One region of the Streptomyces sp. NPDC002490 genome, then DNA from elsewhere that is predicted to be linked to it. Evidence: riboswitches for the same ligand, from Rfam matches in the RefSeq annotation. Region 1 holds a riboswitch; each other region holds the start of a gene.

Region 1 (3,958 bases):
GGCCGGGTCACCGAGACCGGCACGCCCGAAGAGCTGCTCCGTACCGGCGGGGCGTTCGCGCGCCTCAGCCAGCAGTACGAGCGGGCACGGCACTGGCGCATCGCCAACGCGGTCTGATCCGAGCGCTGCCGGGGGTCGTCACACGGGCCGCCGGCAGCCCGCCCCGTCAGGGTTCGATGCGCAGGTAGCGATGGGTGAGGTCGGTGATGGCGGCGATGAGTTCTGCGGCGAGCCGGTCGATCTCCTCGGCCTCGTGGTGCAGCAGTGCGTGGGTGGCCCCGTACCAGGCGCCGTAGATCAGGATCGCGGCCATGGCGGGGTCCGGGGCGTCCGCGGGCGGGTCCGGGCGCTCGGTGATGAGCCGCCGGAAGGCTTCGACGTGCGCGTTCTCGGGGCTGGCCTGGACCGTCGCCTTGGCGTTGATGGGGGTGTGGCCGTAGAGCACGTCGTGCAGTTCGGCGTGCTCCAGATAGGCGTGGACCGCGTCGCTGAGCCAGGCGTCCACGCGTCCGACCCAGTCGTCGGCGGGCAGCTGCCGCACCACGGCGTCCTGCCGCTCGACCAGCCGGTCGATGAAGCGGGCCTGGAGGGCGAGCATGAGATCGCGCTTCGAGCCGAAGTGCAGGTAGAAGGTGCCGATCGCGACGCCCGCGCGGTCCGTGATCTCGTCGATCCGCGCGGCGTCGATGCCGCGTTCGGCGAAGACCCGCTCGGCGGCGTCGAGGAGGTCGGCACGCCGCTCCTCAGCGGGTTTGGTACGCGGGCGGCCCGGTGCTGATCGGCGCTGACTCATTCCAGGAAGTCTACGCGTCCGGGGGCGGTGGTGCCGCCCCCGAGGGGCCCGGCAGACGGCCGGTCGACGGGGCCGGCGCGCACGTCAGCACGGGCGCAGGCCCCGTCGACTGAGGTTCATTCACGAACGTCACGGCCGTTCTCCGCGCGCCGCGCGCCGGGACCGTCCCGCCTTCCCCTTGGCATCGGCGGCAGGTGGGTGGCGGGGGAACGTTTCACGACAACTTCCTTCGCCGCCGGCAGTGAGGGGCCCGTTCGAAGATCGCCCACGGGGGCCTGCCTGCGGACGCGCGGCGTTCGAAACCCCTCCTCGACGATCACAACAGGCCAACCCGCACCACCGCCCCCTGTCGTCGTTCGGAGTGCGCGTCCTACGCTGCCACCGCAGTCGGTTCGTGCCGCCTCAGGCGTCACGTCGCAAGAGGGAACCCGGTGCGAGTCCGGGACTGTCCCGCAGCGGTGAGTGGGAACGAAGGCCGTCATCGGCACTGGCGCCACCAGCGCCGGGAAGCGACGGCCGGTAGGTGAGCCCCCGGGCTCGTGCCCACGAGTCCGAAGACCTGCCGCTGCGCGCGTGCGGAACGGTGCGCGCTGTTCACGGCGGCTCCGGGGACTGGGCCCGCGGTGCGGGCGTCCGTCGCTCATCGACGGCACGCGCCCTCCCCCACCCCCGTCCGCACGACCGTACGACCCGATGGCCCCTGCATGACCAAGGAGGAACGGTCCGTGACGAGTGGTCAGAGCGATCCGTCCGCCCGGGACGCCGTCCGGACGGCCCGGCCCCGGGAGGCACACCGCTGATGCCCTCCGGCGACGAGCGGGCCGCCCGGACCTTCGCGGGCGTCTGCCACGGCACACTCGGCGAGTTGTACCAGGGCCCCTTGCGTCCGGCCGCCCAGCCGGACATCGCCCTCGTCTCGTTCCCGGTGGGCCGCCACTCCTGGGTGTACTTCTCCCCGGGGCGCACGCCCCCGGGGCCGTCTCCGCTGGGCGCCAAGGCGACGGCCGCCGTCGACCTCTTCCTCGACCACCACGGCCTGACCCTGCCGCCGGGTCGCTGGACCACGCACTCCGAACTGCCCGTGGGCGTCGGCATGGCGAGTTCCACGGCGGACGTCGTCGCCACCCTGCGCTGTCTGTTCCGGATCTTCTCCCTGCCCTACGACCCCGCCCTCGTCACCCGGGTGCTGTCCCGGATCGAGCGGGCCGACAGCGTCTTCCTCGACGAGTTCGCGCTGTACCTCAGCGCCCGGCACCGGGTGGTCCGACAACTCGGCACCGACATCGGCTTCCACACCGCCTACGCGGTGGAGCCCGGCGGGGTGGACACCGCGGCCGTCACCCCTGCGCTGTTGGACCAGTACCGGCGGCGGGCACGGGAGTACGAGCGCTGCCTGACCGACCTGCTCAAGGGATTCGCCGCCGGCGACCCGGCGGCCGTGGCCCGCGCCGCGACCACCAGCGCCGTGCTCTCCCAGGAGGTCCTACCGAAACGGACCTTCGAAGCCGCCCTGGCCCACCGCGAGGAGTTCGGGGCCGACGGAGTCTTCGTCGCCCACACCGGGTCCCTGGTCGGATTCCTGTTCACCCGCCCGATCGGCTTCTCGGCCCGGGACGAACTCTCCGCCTTCTTCCACTCGCACGGCCACCAATGCGCCTTCGCCCAAGGAGGATACGGGTGATCCACCCCCATATCGCGGACGCCCTCAAGACCCCCGACCTCGTCCGGCTGTCCCCGGACACGGTCCTGATCCGCTTCGAGTCGATGAAGGTCTACTCGGCGCTGGCCGCCGTACGGCACCTGCTCGACCGGGGCGCCGTACGGCCCGGGCAGACCCTGATCGACAGTTCCAGCGGCATCTACGCCTACGCACTCGCCCTCGCCTGCCACCGCCACGGCCTGCGCTGCCACATCGTGGCCTCCACCACCGTCGACGAGACCACCCGGGCCCAACTGGAGGTCCTCGGGGCGAGCGTCGAACAGGTCGCCCCCTCGACGAGCCTCAAGCTGGACCAGGAGTTACGGGTCCGCCGGGTGCGGGAGATCCTCGCCGAACGACCGGACGTCCACTGGATGCGCCAGTACCACGACGACATCCACTACCTGGGCTACCAGGAGGTTGCCGACCAGCTGGTCAAAGCGCTGCCCGAGGCGGCACTGACCGTCGTCGGCGGGGTGGGTTCCGGGGCGTCCACCGGCGGGCTGGTGGAGCGGCTGCGGCAGCGCGACCCGTCCGTGCGGCTCGTGGGCGTCCAGCCCTTCGGCAGCGTCACCTTCGGCAGTCAGGACCACCACGACCCCGAGGCCATCATCGCCGGGATCGGTTCCTCCATCCCCTTCGACAACGTTCGCCACCACCTCTACGACGCCGTCCACTGGATGGACTTCACCCACGCCATGGCCGGCACGGTCGCCCTCCTGCGCGAACACGCGGTGTTCGCCGGGCTGTCCACCGGCGCGGCCTACCTCACCGCCACCCACGAGGCCCGCCGCCATCCCGACCGGGTCCACCTGGTGGTCGGCGCCGACACCGGGCACCGGTACGTCAGCCGGGTCCACGCCCGACACGCCGAGGCCCTCGACCCGGCCGGGCTCGCGCCGGTCGAGGTGGACTCTCCGCAACAGATGTCCATGCCCTGGTCGACGATGGCGTGGGACCGCACGCCCGACCCGGACGAACGGAAGGAGGACACCGCGTGACGGTCGTCTGCCTGGAATCCCTCACCTTCGGACTGGGCCACCTGGTCCGCGCCGCGGACGCGCTCGACGAGCGGCTGGTGCTGCTGACCCGTGACCCCGCCTACTACGGGTACGAACTGGAGCGCCTGCCGCCCGGCGCGCTGGACGTCGTGGAGATCGACACCTTCGACGTCGCCGCGGTCACCGCGGAACTCGCGCGCACGCCCGAACTGCACGGGCTGATCGGCTCCACCGACACCTGGATGCCGGTGAGCGCCGAACTGACGGCCGCCTTCGGCCTGCCCGGGCTGGATCCGCAGGTGCTGCGGCTGACCCGGGACAAGGCGCGGGTCCGTTCGCTGCTCCACGGGGCGGGCCTCACCCGGGGGGACGCCACCGAGGGCGCCGACCCGGCCCAGTTGCGCAAGGGGGTCCTCGCGGACACCGGTCTGCCCGCGATCCTCAAGGACACCGCGGGCACCGGGA
Region 2 (3,958 bases), on a different contig from region 1:
CACCTCCTCGGGGACCCACGGGAAGTCCTGCACCGAGCCGCTGGCCTCGCGCAGCGCCTCCCGGGTCCGGGCGTCCCACACGCCGAGGTCCTTCAGGTCGCGCACCAGGTACGAGTTGACCTGGAGGAACTCCCCGCTGAGCGTCTCGCGCTTGAACAGGTTGGACACCTGCGGCTCGATGCACTCGTAGACGCCGGCGATGGAGGCGATGGTGGCGGTCGGGGCGATCGCCAGCAGCAGCGAGTTGCGCATCCCGGTGGTGGCGATCCGCTCGCGCAGCTTCGCCCACCGCTCGGGCCAGTGCAGTTCGACCCCGTAGTGGTCGGGGTGCAGCACGCCGCGGGCGGTGCGGGTCTTCTCCCAGGCGGGGAAGGTGCCGGCGCGCTCGGCGAGGTCGGCGGACGCCTCGTAGGCGGTCAGCATGATCCGCTCGGCGAGCCGGGTCGACAGGGCGTGGGCCTCGGCGGAGTCGAAGGGCAGCCGCAGCCGGAAGAACACGTCCTGGAGGCCCATGGCCCCCAGACCCACCGGCCGCCAGCGGGAGTTGGAGCGGCCGGCCTGCTCGGTCGGGTAGAAGTTGATGTCCACGACCCGGTCGAGGAAGGTCACCGCGGTGCGCACGGTGGCGTCCAGCCGCTCCCAGTCGATGGCCTGGTCGGCCGGGGTGCCCGGGGCGCCCACGACGAACGCGCCCAGGTTGACCGAGCCGAGGTTGCACACCGCGGTCTCGCCGTCGTCCGTGACCTCCAGGATCTCCGTGCAGAGGTTGGAGGAGTGGACGGTGTGGCCGGGCTCCGCGGTCTGGTTGGCGGTGCGGTTGGAGGCGTCCTTGAACGTCATCCAGCCGTTGCCGGTCTGGGCGAGGGTGCGCATCATGCGGCCGTACAGGTCCCGCGCCGGCATGGTCTTGCGGGCCAGCCCCGCGGCCTCCGCCGCGCGGTAGGCGGTGTCGAACGCGTCACCCCACAGGTCGACCAGCTCGGGCACGTCGGAGGGGGAGAACAACGACCACTGGCCGTCCTCGGCGACCCGCCGCATGAACTCGTCGGGCACCCAGTGCGCCAGGTTGAGGTTGTGGGTGCGCCGGGCGTCCTCGCCGGTGTTGTCCCGCAGCTCCAGGAACTCCTCGATGTCGGAGTGCCAGGTCTCCAGGTAGACCGCCGCCGCGCCCTTGCGCCGTCCGCCCTGGTTGACCGCGGCCACCGAGGCGTCCAGGGTCTTGAGGAAGGGCACGATGCCGTTGGAGTGGCCGTTGGTGCCGCGGATCAGCGAACCGCGCGAACGGACGCGGGAGTACGACAGGCCGATGCCGCCGGCGTGCTTCGACAGCCGGGCCACCTGGTGGTAGCGGTCGTAGAGGGAGTCCAGCTCGTCCTTGGGGGAGTCCAGCAGGTAGCAGGAGGACATCTGCGGGTGCCGGGTGCCGGAGTTGAACAGCGTCGGCGAGGAGGGCAGGTAGTCGAGGCGGCTCATCAGGCCGTAGAGCGCCGCGACCTCGTCCACCGCGCGGCTGCTGTCGTCCTCGGCGAGCCCGCAGCCCACGCGCAGCAGGAAGTGCTGGGGGGTCTCGACCACCTTGCGGGTGTGCGGGTGGCGCAGCAGGTAGCGGCTGTGCAGGGTGCGCAGTCCGAAGTAGCCGAAGCGGTCGTCGGCGTCCGGGTCGACCAGGGCGTCCAGGCGCTCGGCGTGCCGGGCGACGAAGTCCGCGGTCCGGTCGGCGATGAGCCCCTCGCGGTGGCCGGTGGCGACCGACTCGGTGAAGGTGCGCACCCCCTGCGAGGCGGCTTCGGCGGCGATGGAGAGGGTGAGCAGCCGGGCGGCGAGCCGGGAGTAGGCGGGGTCCTCGGAGATGAGTCCGGCGGCGGCCTCGGTGGCGAGTTCGCGCAGTTCGGCCTCGTCGGCGCGGGCGGACCGGCCGCGCAGCGCGGCGGCGGCGACCCGGCCGGGGTCGGCGTCGGTGAGGTCGGCGGTGAGGTCGGTCAGGGTCCGCAGCAGCGCGGTCCCGGGGCCGTCGGTCTGCTCGGCCCGGTTCCCCGGGGCGCCTTGGTCTGCGGACCGCTCGTTCGCAGGAGCCCGATCGACGGTTGACGCCGGATCGGCTGGCGCGATCGTCACGTGAAGCTCTCCCTCGCTCGGCACGGGCCTGACGGGGAAGCGGGCGCGGGCACGCGGACGTGCCCGCCGAAGGCGGTCCGCCGCGTCCACCGGCCCAGTCCACGAGGCCCGGACGTCTCATCTCCACCCGGACCGGTCGGAACGGGTGCGCCACCAGCAGGTCATCGGACTGCTGGGTGTGCGAAAGCACACCGAATACACCGTTGCGGGACAGTTCCGGATTCGCACCGGATTCCCCTGGGGTGGCGGCGAGCACGAGCATACATCTTGTGTCGGGTCCCGATGCTGAGCCCACATCTTGTGTCTGTGTGGCGCACGGCACGTAGGTGGCGAGGGCCCTCGGGGCGGTGCGGCACGGCTCGAACACGGCCCCGGGGCGCGGCCGTCGGGGCCGCTCGCGGGGCGTGGCGGGGGCGGGGAGGGGCGCTCGCCGGGTGCGCGGTGTCCGGCGGTGGCGGGTGCGCCGCGGTGCGCCGTGGCGCCGCCTCGCGGGTCCGCCCGTCTGCCGGTCGGATTCCCGTGGTGGTCACGCTGGGTGAGTGGTCGGGGGCGGTCTGAAAGTGGCGACAGAGGTCCAGACAACATCCCCGCAACCGGGGTTCGTGGTCGGCCCTACGCCATTCGACGGGCCGTCGTCCAGCCTGTGGTGCGAGGTTCCTGGGACAGGAGGGGGAGGGGTGTCGGGTGCCCGAAGAGGCCCGTCCGTCCCGTTCCTCCGGTGCTCCGGAGCGGACGCGCCGGTGCCCCGGCGGGGCCGGAAACGGCCCGCCGGGGCACCGGGGTGCGCGGGGTCAGTCCTGGGGGCGCTTGAGGCGGGCCACGAACTTGTAGCGGTCGCCGCGGTAGACCGAGCGCACCCACTCCACGGGGCGTCCCTCGCCGTCCACGGAGTGGCGGGAGAGCATCAGCATCGGCAGGCCCACGTCCGTGCTGAGCAGGCCGGCTTCGCGCGGGGTGGCGAGCGAGGTCTCGATGGTCTCCTCGGCCTCGGCCAGGTGGATGCCGTAGACCTCGGCCAACGCCGTGTACAGGGAGGTGTACTTGACCAGGGACCGGCGCAGCGCGGGGAAGCGCTTGGCGGACAGGTGCGTGGTCTCGATGGCCATCGGCTCGCCGCTGGCCAGCCGGAGCCGCTCGATCCTCAGCACCCGTCCGCCGGCCGTGATGTCGAGCAGCTCCGCGAGCCGGTCGTCGGCGGTGACGTACCCGACGTCGAGCAGCTGGGAGGTGGGCTCCAGCCCCTGGGCCCGCATGTCCTCGGTGTAGGAGGTGAGCTGGAGCGCCTGCGCCACCTTGGGCTTGGCGACGAAGGTCCCCTTGCCCTGGATGCGCTCCAGTCGACCCTCGACCACCAGTTCCTGGAGCGCCTGGCGTACCGTGGTGCGCGAGGTGTCGAACTCTGCGGCGAGTGTCCGCTCCGGTGGGACCGGGCTACCCGGTGCCAGCGTGTCGGTCATGTCGAGCAGGTGTTTCTTCAGCCGGTAGTACTTCGGCACGCGTGCGGTGCGGCCCGTGGTTGCCGTTTCCGTCGCCGCGGACGTACCCATCCGGGTAACCTCGCTGGCCATCGTCCGCCTTTCCGGCTGTCGTGCTGCTGCCGCCACCGGCTCCTCCGTCTGTAGCGGCTCACATCGTGACACGGCGTGCCCGGAGTGAGCCGAGCCCCCTCAGGTGTCGGTCCGATAACGGACGTGACAGCCCTTCTTATACACCCTTGACACCCCTAAAGGTCTAGGCCAAGCTCCGGGTACTGGTCTACACCATTAAAGGCCAGGTCCCAGTCCCACGTGCAGTTTCTCGCGTAGTCATTCGCTGTGGGTGTGGGGGGTAGGCATCCTGAGGA
Region 3 (3,958 bases), on a different contig from region 1:
CACCCCGTAGGTGGGACGGCCGGTGAGGGTGCGCAGCATGTCGAGGCCGGGTTCCAGCAGCGAGACGTCGCCGCGGAACTTGTTGACCAGGTAGCCGGCCACCAGGGCCTGGTCCTCGGGGGCCAGCAGCGCCGTCGTCCCGAAGAAGGAGGCGAAGACCCCGCCCCGGTCGATGTCGCCGACCACCAGCACCGGCAGCCGGCCGGCCCGGGCGACGCCCATGTTGACGATGTCGGTGCGCCGCAGGTTGATCTCGGCCGGGCTGCCCGCGCCCTCGCACACCACCACGTCATGGGTGGCCCGCAACTCCTCCAGGCACCCCACGACGGTGTCGAGCAGCGCCTCGCGGCCCCCGGGCACCGGCTGCCCCTCCTCGGGGCCGCCCGGCGCGCCGAAGAAGCCGCGCGCGCTCATCTCCCCGACCGGGCGCCCCATCAGCACCACCTGGCTGGTGCGGTCCCCGCCGGGCTTGAGGAGCACCGGGTTCATCAGGGCGCTCGGCTCCACCCGGGCGGCCTGCGCCTGCATGGCCTGGGCCCGGCCGATCTCGGCGCCGTCCCGGGTGACGAACGAGTTGAGGGACATGTTCTGCCCCTTGAACGGGGCCACCTTGACGCCCCGGCGGGCCAGCCACCGGCAGATCCCGGCGGTCACCACGCTCTTGCCCGCGTCGGAGGTGGTCCCCGCGACCAGCAGTCCGCCCTGCAGCACCCCTACCGTCCCTTCCCCGTGACCGTGCGCCGGGCCGCGAGCGCCCCGCGTCCCGCGACGCACACCGCGAGCGTCAGCCAACCCACCCGGCGCGACAGCCGCACCGCCCGGTCGATGTCCGCCACCGTGACGGCCCGCCCGTCCCCGTTCAGCACCGGCCGGTGCTCGACCCGCCCGCCGTAGGAGAGGGTGCCGCCGAGGCGGACGCCGAGCGCGCCCGCGAACGCGCTCTCCGCCACGCCCGCGTTGGGGCTCGGGTGGCGTCGGGCGTCCGCGCGCCAGGCCCGTGCGGCGGCGGCCGGGGCACCCCCGGCCACCACGGCCAGGGCCCCGGTGAGCCGGGCGCCGGGCCAGCCCGCCACGTCGTCCAGGCGCGCCGAGGCCCAACCGAAGCGGCGGTGGCGGGGCGAGCGGTGGCCGACCATCGCGTCGAGGGTGTTGACGGCCCGGAAGCCGACGAGCCCGGGCACCCCGCCGATCGCCCCCCACACCAGGGCGCCGACCACGGCGTCGGAGGTGTTCTCGGCGACGGATTCGACCACGGCCCGGGCGATGCCGTCCGCGTCCAGGGCCTCGGGGTCCCGTCCGCACAGGTGCGGCAGCCGTCGTCGGGCCGCGGCGAGGTCGCCCGCGGCCAGGGCGGCGCCGACGGCCGCGGCCTCGTGGCCGAGGCTGGTCCCGCCGACCACGGCCCAGGTGGCGGCGGCGGTCAGGGCGACCGAGGCGGTGCGCGAGGGGGCGGCGGCGCGCGCCACCAGCGCGGCGGCGCCCGCGGCGCCCCCGGCGCAGAGCGCGGTGTGCAGTGCGCCCCAGCCGCGGTGGTCGCGCCAGAGGAGGTGTTCGACGGCGCCCGCGGCACGACCGAAGGCGGCGACCGGATGTCCGCGGCGGGGGTCGCCGAGGAGGAGGTCGCCGATCAGTCCGGCGGTGGCGCCGTAGGCGAAGGTGCGCCCGGCCCGCATCGGCTCAGCCCGCCGGGCGTCGGCGGGTCCGCGTACGGTCGTGGGGTCCCGTGCCGTGGGGCGCGGGACGGGCAGACGGGTGCCCCGGCATCGCTGTGTCCTCACTCGGGGTCCGCGCCCCGGGTCGACGGAGACGACGGCGAGAGTCTCCTGGCTCCCGGATCGGCGCCGCCCCCGGTCTTCCAGCCGCGTGACGGCCGTGACGTGCGGTGCGGGGGAGCGCTCCCCGGTGACAGTGGCGGGACCGCGCCGGATTCGCACCGGCTTCCTCTCTGCTGCCGCCGTAATGGCCCGGGCAGTCCACCACGCCCCGAGAACACCCGTCAACCGCGCGCTGACCTGCGGCGGGGCAGTGTGTGAAGCCCCACACACGACGAAGGCCCGGTGGTCACCACTGTGGGGGCGGTGACCGACCGGACCGGAGATCGCAACCTGGGGGGTTAGGCGACGATCAGGTTTATGCCGAAGGCGACGGCCGCGACGCAGAGGGCGAAGCAGGCGACGGCGCTGGCGGTGGCGACGGCGGCCGAACCGCCCTTGGCGTGTCCGTTGCCGGCGAGTGCGGCCTCCCGCTTGGAGAGTCCGACGAGGCCGAGGGTGAACAGGCCCACCAGGACCACGGTGACCACGAGGCTGACTCCGAAGACGGAGGCGAGTGCTGCCCAGTCGATTTTCATTGGGGGTTCCTTACACCTTGGCGGTCCGCGGTGCGGACTCCGTCGAGGGGCTGTTCGGGTCCGCCGGGAGGGTCACCGAGAGGTCACCCGTGGCGGCGGTGGTGTCGCCGGCCGGCGGCGGGGTGACCGCGGCCATGGCGGTGGTGACGACGCCCGCGGGCTCGTCGTCCACGTCGTTGACGTTGGTGTGGTCGACGACCTCCTTGCGGGAGCGCAGCCAGATCGCACCCGATCCGCCGACCAGCAGTGCCGCGGTCGCGGCGACGCCCCAGGGGCCCTGCTTGGTGAGGAGTTCGGCGAGGGCGCCGACGACACCGGCGGCCGGCAGCGTCAGACCCCAGGCGACGAACATCCGGGTGGCGGTCGACCAGCGGACCACTCCGCCCTTGCGGCCCAGGCCCGCACCCATCACGGCGCCGGAGCAGGACTGCGTGGTGGAGAGGGAGAAGCCCAGGTGCGAGGAGGCGAGGATGACCGTGGCGGCGCTGGACTGGGCGGCGAAGCCCTGCTGCGGCTGCAGGTCGGTCAGGCCCTTGCCCATGGTGCGGATGATGCGCCAGCCGCCGAGGTAGGTGCCGAGCGCGATGGCGACACCGGCGGAGACGATGACCCACATGGGCGGGTTGGAGCCGGGGGCCAGTGCGCCACCGGTGACCAGGGCGAGGGTGATGATGCCCATCGTCTTCTGGGCGTCGTTGGTGCCGTGCGCCAGGGAGACCAGGGCGGCCGAGGAGATCTGGCCGGCGCGGTAGCCCTTGGAGCTGGCCTTGTCGCTGACGTTGTTGCCGAGCTTGTACGTCAGGCGGGTGGCGATCATCGCTGCGATGCCGGCCACCACGGGGGCGGCGACTGCGGGGATGAGGACCTTGGTGACGACGGTGGAGCCGTTCACCGAGTCCCAGCCGGCCGACATCACGGCGGCGCCGATCAGACCGCCGAACAGGGCGTGGGAGGAGCTGGAGGGCAGACCTACGAGCCAGGTCAGCAGGTTCCAGAGGATGGCGCCGACGAGCGCCGCGAAGATGACTTCGGGTTGGATGCCGCCTTCGTCGATCATGCCGCCAGAGATCGTCTTGGCGACTTCGACCGAGAGGAAGGCTCCGACCAAGTTCAACACGGCGGACATTGCGACCGCCGCTTTGGGCTTCATAGCGCCAGTTGAGATGGTCGTCGCCATCGCGTTGGCCGTGTCGTGGAAACCGTTCGTGAAGTCAAACACGAGAGCGGTGACGATCACGATTCCGAGGAGGAGCGTGATGTTTTCCATTTACCCAGGCTTCCGTGGGGCGTCAGTGGGGGTTGGAACGTAAGCAACCTGAGTTAACGGAAGATGAACTGGGGCAGGCATCACGGTGACTCGATCTGAGGGAGCTCTATTCCGCATGGGGAGGTCGGTCGATCGGGGGGGTAAGGGGGCTGGAGCGGTGGGCTTCGGGTGGTTCCGTGCAACGGCCCCACACGCCGCCGATGACCCGTTCAGCGTCTCATCCGACTGTACGGCCCTTCATCGGCCCGCCGCCCCACATACCCTCTTTGTCCGATCTAAGTAAGACACATCACTCGACCGGCCGTACCGGGCGTTCGGCGGGCCCCACCCGATGGGTCCGG
Region 4 (3,958 bases), on a different contig from region 1:
CAGGGCGAGGGCGACCTGGCGGGCGGTGTCGCCGAGGGGCTGGTCGTCGCGGACGAAGGACCAGGCGAGCATGGTGACGGGCCCGGTGAGCATGCCCTTGACCGGGCGGTCGCTGAGCGACTGGGCGTAGGACGTCCAGCGGACCGTCATCGGCTCGGGGCGGGAGATGTCCCCGGCGAGGATCGGCGGGCGGACGTAGCGGGTGCCGTAGGACTGGACCCAGCCGTGCTGGGTGGCGAGGTAGCCGGTGAGCTGCTCGGCGAAGTACTGCACCATGTCGTTGCGCTCGGGCTCGCCGTGCACCAGGACGTCGATCCCGGTCTTCTCCTGGAAGGAGACGACCTCCTGGATCTCCGCCTTGATCCGCTCCTCGTAGCCGGCCGTGTCGATGCGACCGGCGCGCAGGTCGGCGCGGGCGGTGCGCAGTTCGGTGGTCTGGGGGAAGGAGCCGATGGTGGTGGTGGGCAGCAGCGGCAGCCCGAGGCGGGCGCGCTGGGCCGCGGCGCGTTCGGCGTACGGCTGGGAGCGGCGGGCGTCGGCGTCGGTGACGGCCTCGGCGCGGGCGCGCACCGCGGGGTCGCGGGTGATGGGCGAGGCGGCGCGGGAGGCGAGGGCGGCCCGGTTGGCCGAGAGTTCGCCCTCGATGGCGGCGGTGCCCCGGCCCAGTCCCCGGGCGAGGGTGACGATCTCGGCGGTCTTCTGCCGGGCGAAGGCCAGCCAGCGCAGGATCTGTGGGTCGATGTCGCGTTCGACGGAGGTGTCGAGCGGCACGTGCAGCAGGGAGCAGGAGGCGGCGACGTCGACCCGGTCGGCGAGACCCAGCAGGGTGCCGAGGGTGGCGAGGGACTTCTCCAGGTCGTTGATCCAGATGTTGCGGCCGTTGACGACTCCGGCCACCAGGCGCTTGCCGGGGAGTCCGCCGACCGCTGCCAGGGCGTCCAGGTTGGCGGACGCGGCCTCGGTGAAGTCCAGGGCCAGGCCGTCCACGGGCGCCTTGGCCAGCACGGGCAGCGCTTCGCCGAGCCGGTCGAAGTACGAGGCCACCAGCAGCTTCGGGCGGTCGGTGAGGGCGCCGAGGGCGCGGTAGGCGCGGGCGGCGGCGTCGAGTTGGGCCGGGGTGCGGTCCTGGACCAGGGCGGGCTCGTCCACCTGCACCCACTGCGCGCCGGCGGCCCGCAGGTCGGCGAGGACCTCGGCGTACACCGGCAGGAGACGGTCCAGCAGGGTCAACGGGTCGAAGTCGCCGGCCACGTCGGGGGCCGGCTTGGCGAGGAGCAGGTAGGTGATCGGGCCGACCAGGACCGGCCGGGCCGTCAGGCCCAGGGCGAGGGCCTCCTTCAACTCGGCGACCTGCTGGGCCGGGTTCGCCGTGAAGACCGTGTCGGGTCCGAGTTCGGGGACCAGGTAGTGGTAGTTGGTGTCGAACCACTTGGTCATCTCCAGCGGCGCCACGTCCTGGGTGCCGCGGGCCATCGCGAAGTAGCCGCCGAGCGGATCGGCGTCGACGGCGGCGCGGTGCCGCTCGGGGATCGCACCCACCATGACGGTGGTGTCGAGGACGTGGTCGTAGTACGAGAAGTCCCCGGTGGGGACCTCGTCGATGCCGGCGGCGGCCAGGGCGCGCCAGTGGGCGGCGCGCAGTTCGGCGGCGGTGGCACGGAGGGAGTCGGCGGTGACCCGACCCTTCCAGTGCCCTTCGATCGCCTTCTTCAGTTCCCGGTGCCGGCCCTGGCGGGGGTAGCCGTACACGGTGGCCCGTGCTGCCGCGGCTGCGGACGTCGCTGTCACGGAGATCTCCTTCGCGAGATGGATCCCTGGGGTCCCGGGGACGGGACGAGAACGCGAAGGAACGACGGACCGGACGGCGACGACCCGTGTGCAAGAGCACGGCCGTTCCGTCTGGTGTGTGCGCCGACCCGCCCTCGAGGTCACCGGGATGTCCACGCGCGGAACGGTCCGCGCGCGGGCGGTCGGCAGGTCTTCGGACTCGCGGGCGCGCCCGCCGGAACCTTCCGGCGGACCCCTACTGGCCGTCGCTTCCCAGGTCCGGTACCTCGGACCCAGTGCGTATGACGGCGGTCGTTCCCACTCACCGCTGCGGGGCAGTCCCGGATTCCCACCGGGTTCCCTCTTGCGACACCCCGCCTGGCGGGCGGGGCGAACCGACTGCTGCGGGTCAGCCTACGGGGCGCGACCACGGGGCGAACCGACCGGCCGGCATCCCGCGAGGTGATGCGGACCACACTCCGCGGGAGCGGGGCGCACGGCGGATCAGAGCGAGCGCAACAGCTCCAACGTCCGTTCGAGTTCGTCGCGCAGTGCCTGCCCGGCCGCCTCGGCGTCCCCCTGCACGACGGCCTCCACCAGTGCGGCGTGCCCCTCCTCGCCGTGGTTCGGGTCGTCGAAGCGCAGGTTGAACAGTTCCACCAGGTCCAGCAACCGCTGTTGCAGTACGGGTATGAACTCGGTGAACAGGCCGGTGAGCACCGGGTTGTGCGCCGCGGCGACCACTGCCCGGTGCAGGGCGATGTCCGCCACGACGAACTCGGCGTTGCCCGCGTGCGCCGCCTCGCGGCGCTTGGCCAGGACGTCGAGTAGGGCCACGACGTCCTGGTCGGTCCGGCGTCGCGCGGCCAACTGCGCCGCTTCGACCTCGATGAGCATCCGGACCTCGTAGACGTCGGTGATGGCCGCCTGCCGGAGCTGGGCGGACCAGTTCTCCCTGGGTTCGGTGGCGATCACGAAGACGCCCGCCCCTTGACGCGCCTGCACCAGCCCGGCGCCGGCCAGGGCCCGCAGCGCCTCCCGGACCGTCGAGCGCCCCACCCCCAGCGACTTGGCCAGGGTGCTCTCACCGGGCAGCTTCGTCCCCACGCCCCATTCGCCGTCGGTGATCTGCTCGCGCAGATGGTCCGTGGCCTGCTCGACCAAGGGTGACGGCCGCAAAGCACCTAGTGACATGTGAAATTCACCTTCCCGCACCCCTTGAGTTGTCTGAGGAGCTGAGTTGTCGTTACTGTACCCGCATGCTGCAGCACGGGCTCCTCCTCGGTTGCCGCTGCGGGGTCTGAAGCGACCGGCACCCCGCAGCGGGTGCCGGGCTGCGCCGGTCGTGTGGTGACCGACCGAAAGAAGCTCCCGCATCATGGAATCCCCCTTCTCCGGCACGACGTTCCCCACCCTGCGCATCCCCTCCGGCGACCTTCCGGCGGACGCTCCGCGCTGGAACCCCCAGCGCCCGAGCGCCATGCCCCACCAGCGCTACCTGCCCGTGCAGGAACGGGTCGCCCTCCCCCTGACGGACCGCACCTGGCCGTCCCGGAACCTCGAACGGGCCCCCCTGTGGGTGCCGGTCGACCTGCGCGACGGCAACCAGGCGCTCGCCGAGCCCATGGACACCGCGCGCAAGCGCCGGTTCTTCGACCTCCTGGTCACCATGGGCTTCAAGGAGATCGAGGTCGGCTACCCGTCCGCCAGTCAGACCGACTTCGACTTCGTGCGGCACCTGGCGGAGAGCGGTGCGGTCCCCGACGACGTGACGATCTCCGTGTTCACCGCGGCCCGCGCCGATCTGATCGACCGGACCCTGGCCTCCGTCGTCGGTCTGCCCCGCACCCTCGTGCACCTCTACACCGCCACCGCACCCACCTGGCGCAACGTGGTCCTGGGCCGCTCCCGGGACGAGGTGCACCGACTGATCCGGGACGCCGCCACCCACGTCCTGCGCGGTGCCGAGGCCCAGGCCGGCGCCGACATCCGCTTCGAGTTCTCCCCCGAGGTCTTCAACCTCACCGAACCGGACTTCGTCCTGGAGGTGTGCAACGGCCTCACCGAGCTGTGGGAGGCCAGCCCCGACCGGCCGGTGGTCCACAACCTGCCGGCGACGGTGGAGATCGCCACCCCCAACGTGTACGCGGACCAGATCGAGTACATGCACCGCCACCTGGCGCGCCGCGAG

The links. A riboswitch is a leader RNA that binds a small molecule or an ion and turns the genes downstream of it on or off. The one in region 1 is predicted to bind cobalamin.
Region 2: another riboswitch for cobalamin. It lies ahead of ABT092_RS26300 (ribonucleoside-diphosphate reductase subunit alpha); the one in region 1 lies ahead of ABT092_RS20325 (GHMP family kinase ATP-binding protein).
Region 3: another riboswitch for cobalamin. It lies ahead of ABT092_RS16345 (cobalamin biosynthesis protein); the one in region 1 lies ahead of ABT092_RS20325 (GHMP family kinase ATP-binding protein).
Region 4: another riboswitch for cobalamin. It lies ahead of metE (5-methyltetrahydropteroyltriglutamate--homocysteine S-methyltransferase); the one in region 1 lies ahead of ABT092_RS20325 (GHMP family kinase ATP-binding protein).

Annotation. Positions count from the first base shown of each region.
Region 1 is NZ_JBEOWM010000031.1:44,771-48,728, reverse strand. It holds gene ABT092_RS20335 (ABC transporter ATP-binding protein) at 1-117, shown strand, start outside; gene ABT092_RS20330 (TetR/AcrR family transcriptional regulator) at 167-793, opposite strand; cobalamin riboswitch at 1,165-1,374, shown strand; gene ABT092_RS20325 (GHMP family kinase ATP-binding protein) at 1,593-2,474, shown strand; gene ABT092_RS20320 (cysteine synthase family protein) at 2,471-3,493, shown strand; gene ABT092_RS20315 (ATP-grasp domain-containing protein) at 3,490-3,958, shown strand, end outside.
Region 2 is NZ_JBEOWM010000054.1:15,527-19,484, reverse strand. It holds gene ABT092_RS26300 (ribonucleoside-diphosphate reductase subunit alpha) at 1-2,115, opposite strand, end outside; cobalamin riboswitch at 2,254-2,377, opposite strand; gene ABT092_RS26295 (GntR family transcriptional regulator) at 2,907-3,662, opposite strand.
Region 3 is NZ_JBEOWM010000022.1:48,720-52,677, reverse strand. It holds gene ABT092_RS16350 (cobyric acid synthase) at 1-708, opposite strand, end outside; gene ABT092_RS16345 (cobalamin biosynthesis protein) at 714-1,673, opposite strand; cobalamin riboswitch at 1,818-1,943, opposite strand; gene ABT092_RS16340 (hypothetical protein) at 2,114-2,350, opposite strand; gene ABT092_RS16335 (inorganic phosphate transporter) at 2,361-3,617, opposite strand.
Region 4 is NZ_JBEOWM010000005.1:148,638-152,595, forward strand. It holds gene metE (5-methyltetrahydropteroyltriglutamate--homocysteine S-methyltransferase) at 1-1,788, opposite strand, end outside; cobalamin riboswitch at 1,970-2,167, opposite strand; gene ABT092_RS05155 (FadR/GntR family transcriptional regulator) at 2,272-2,961, opposite strand; gene leuA (2-isopropylmalate synthase) at 3,146-3,958, shown strand, end outside.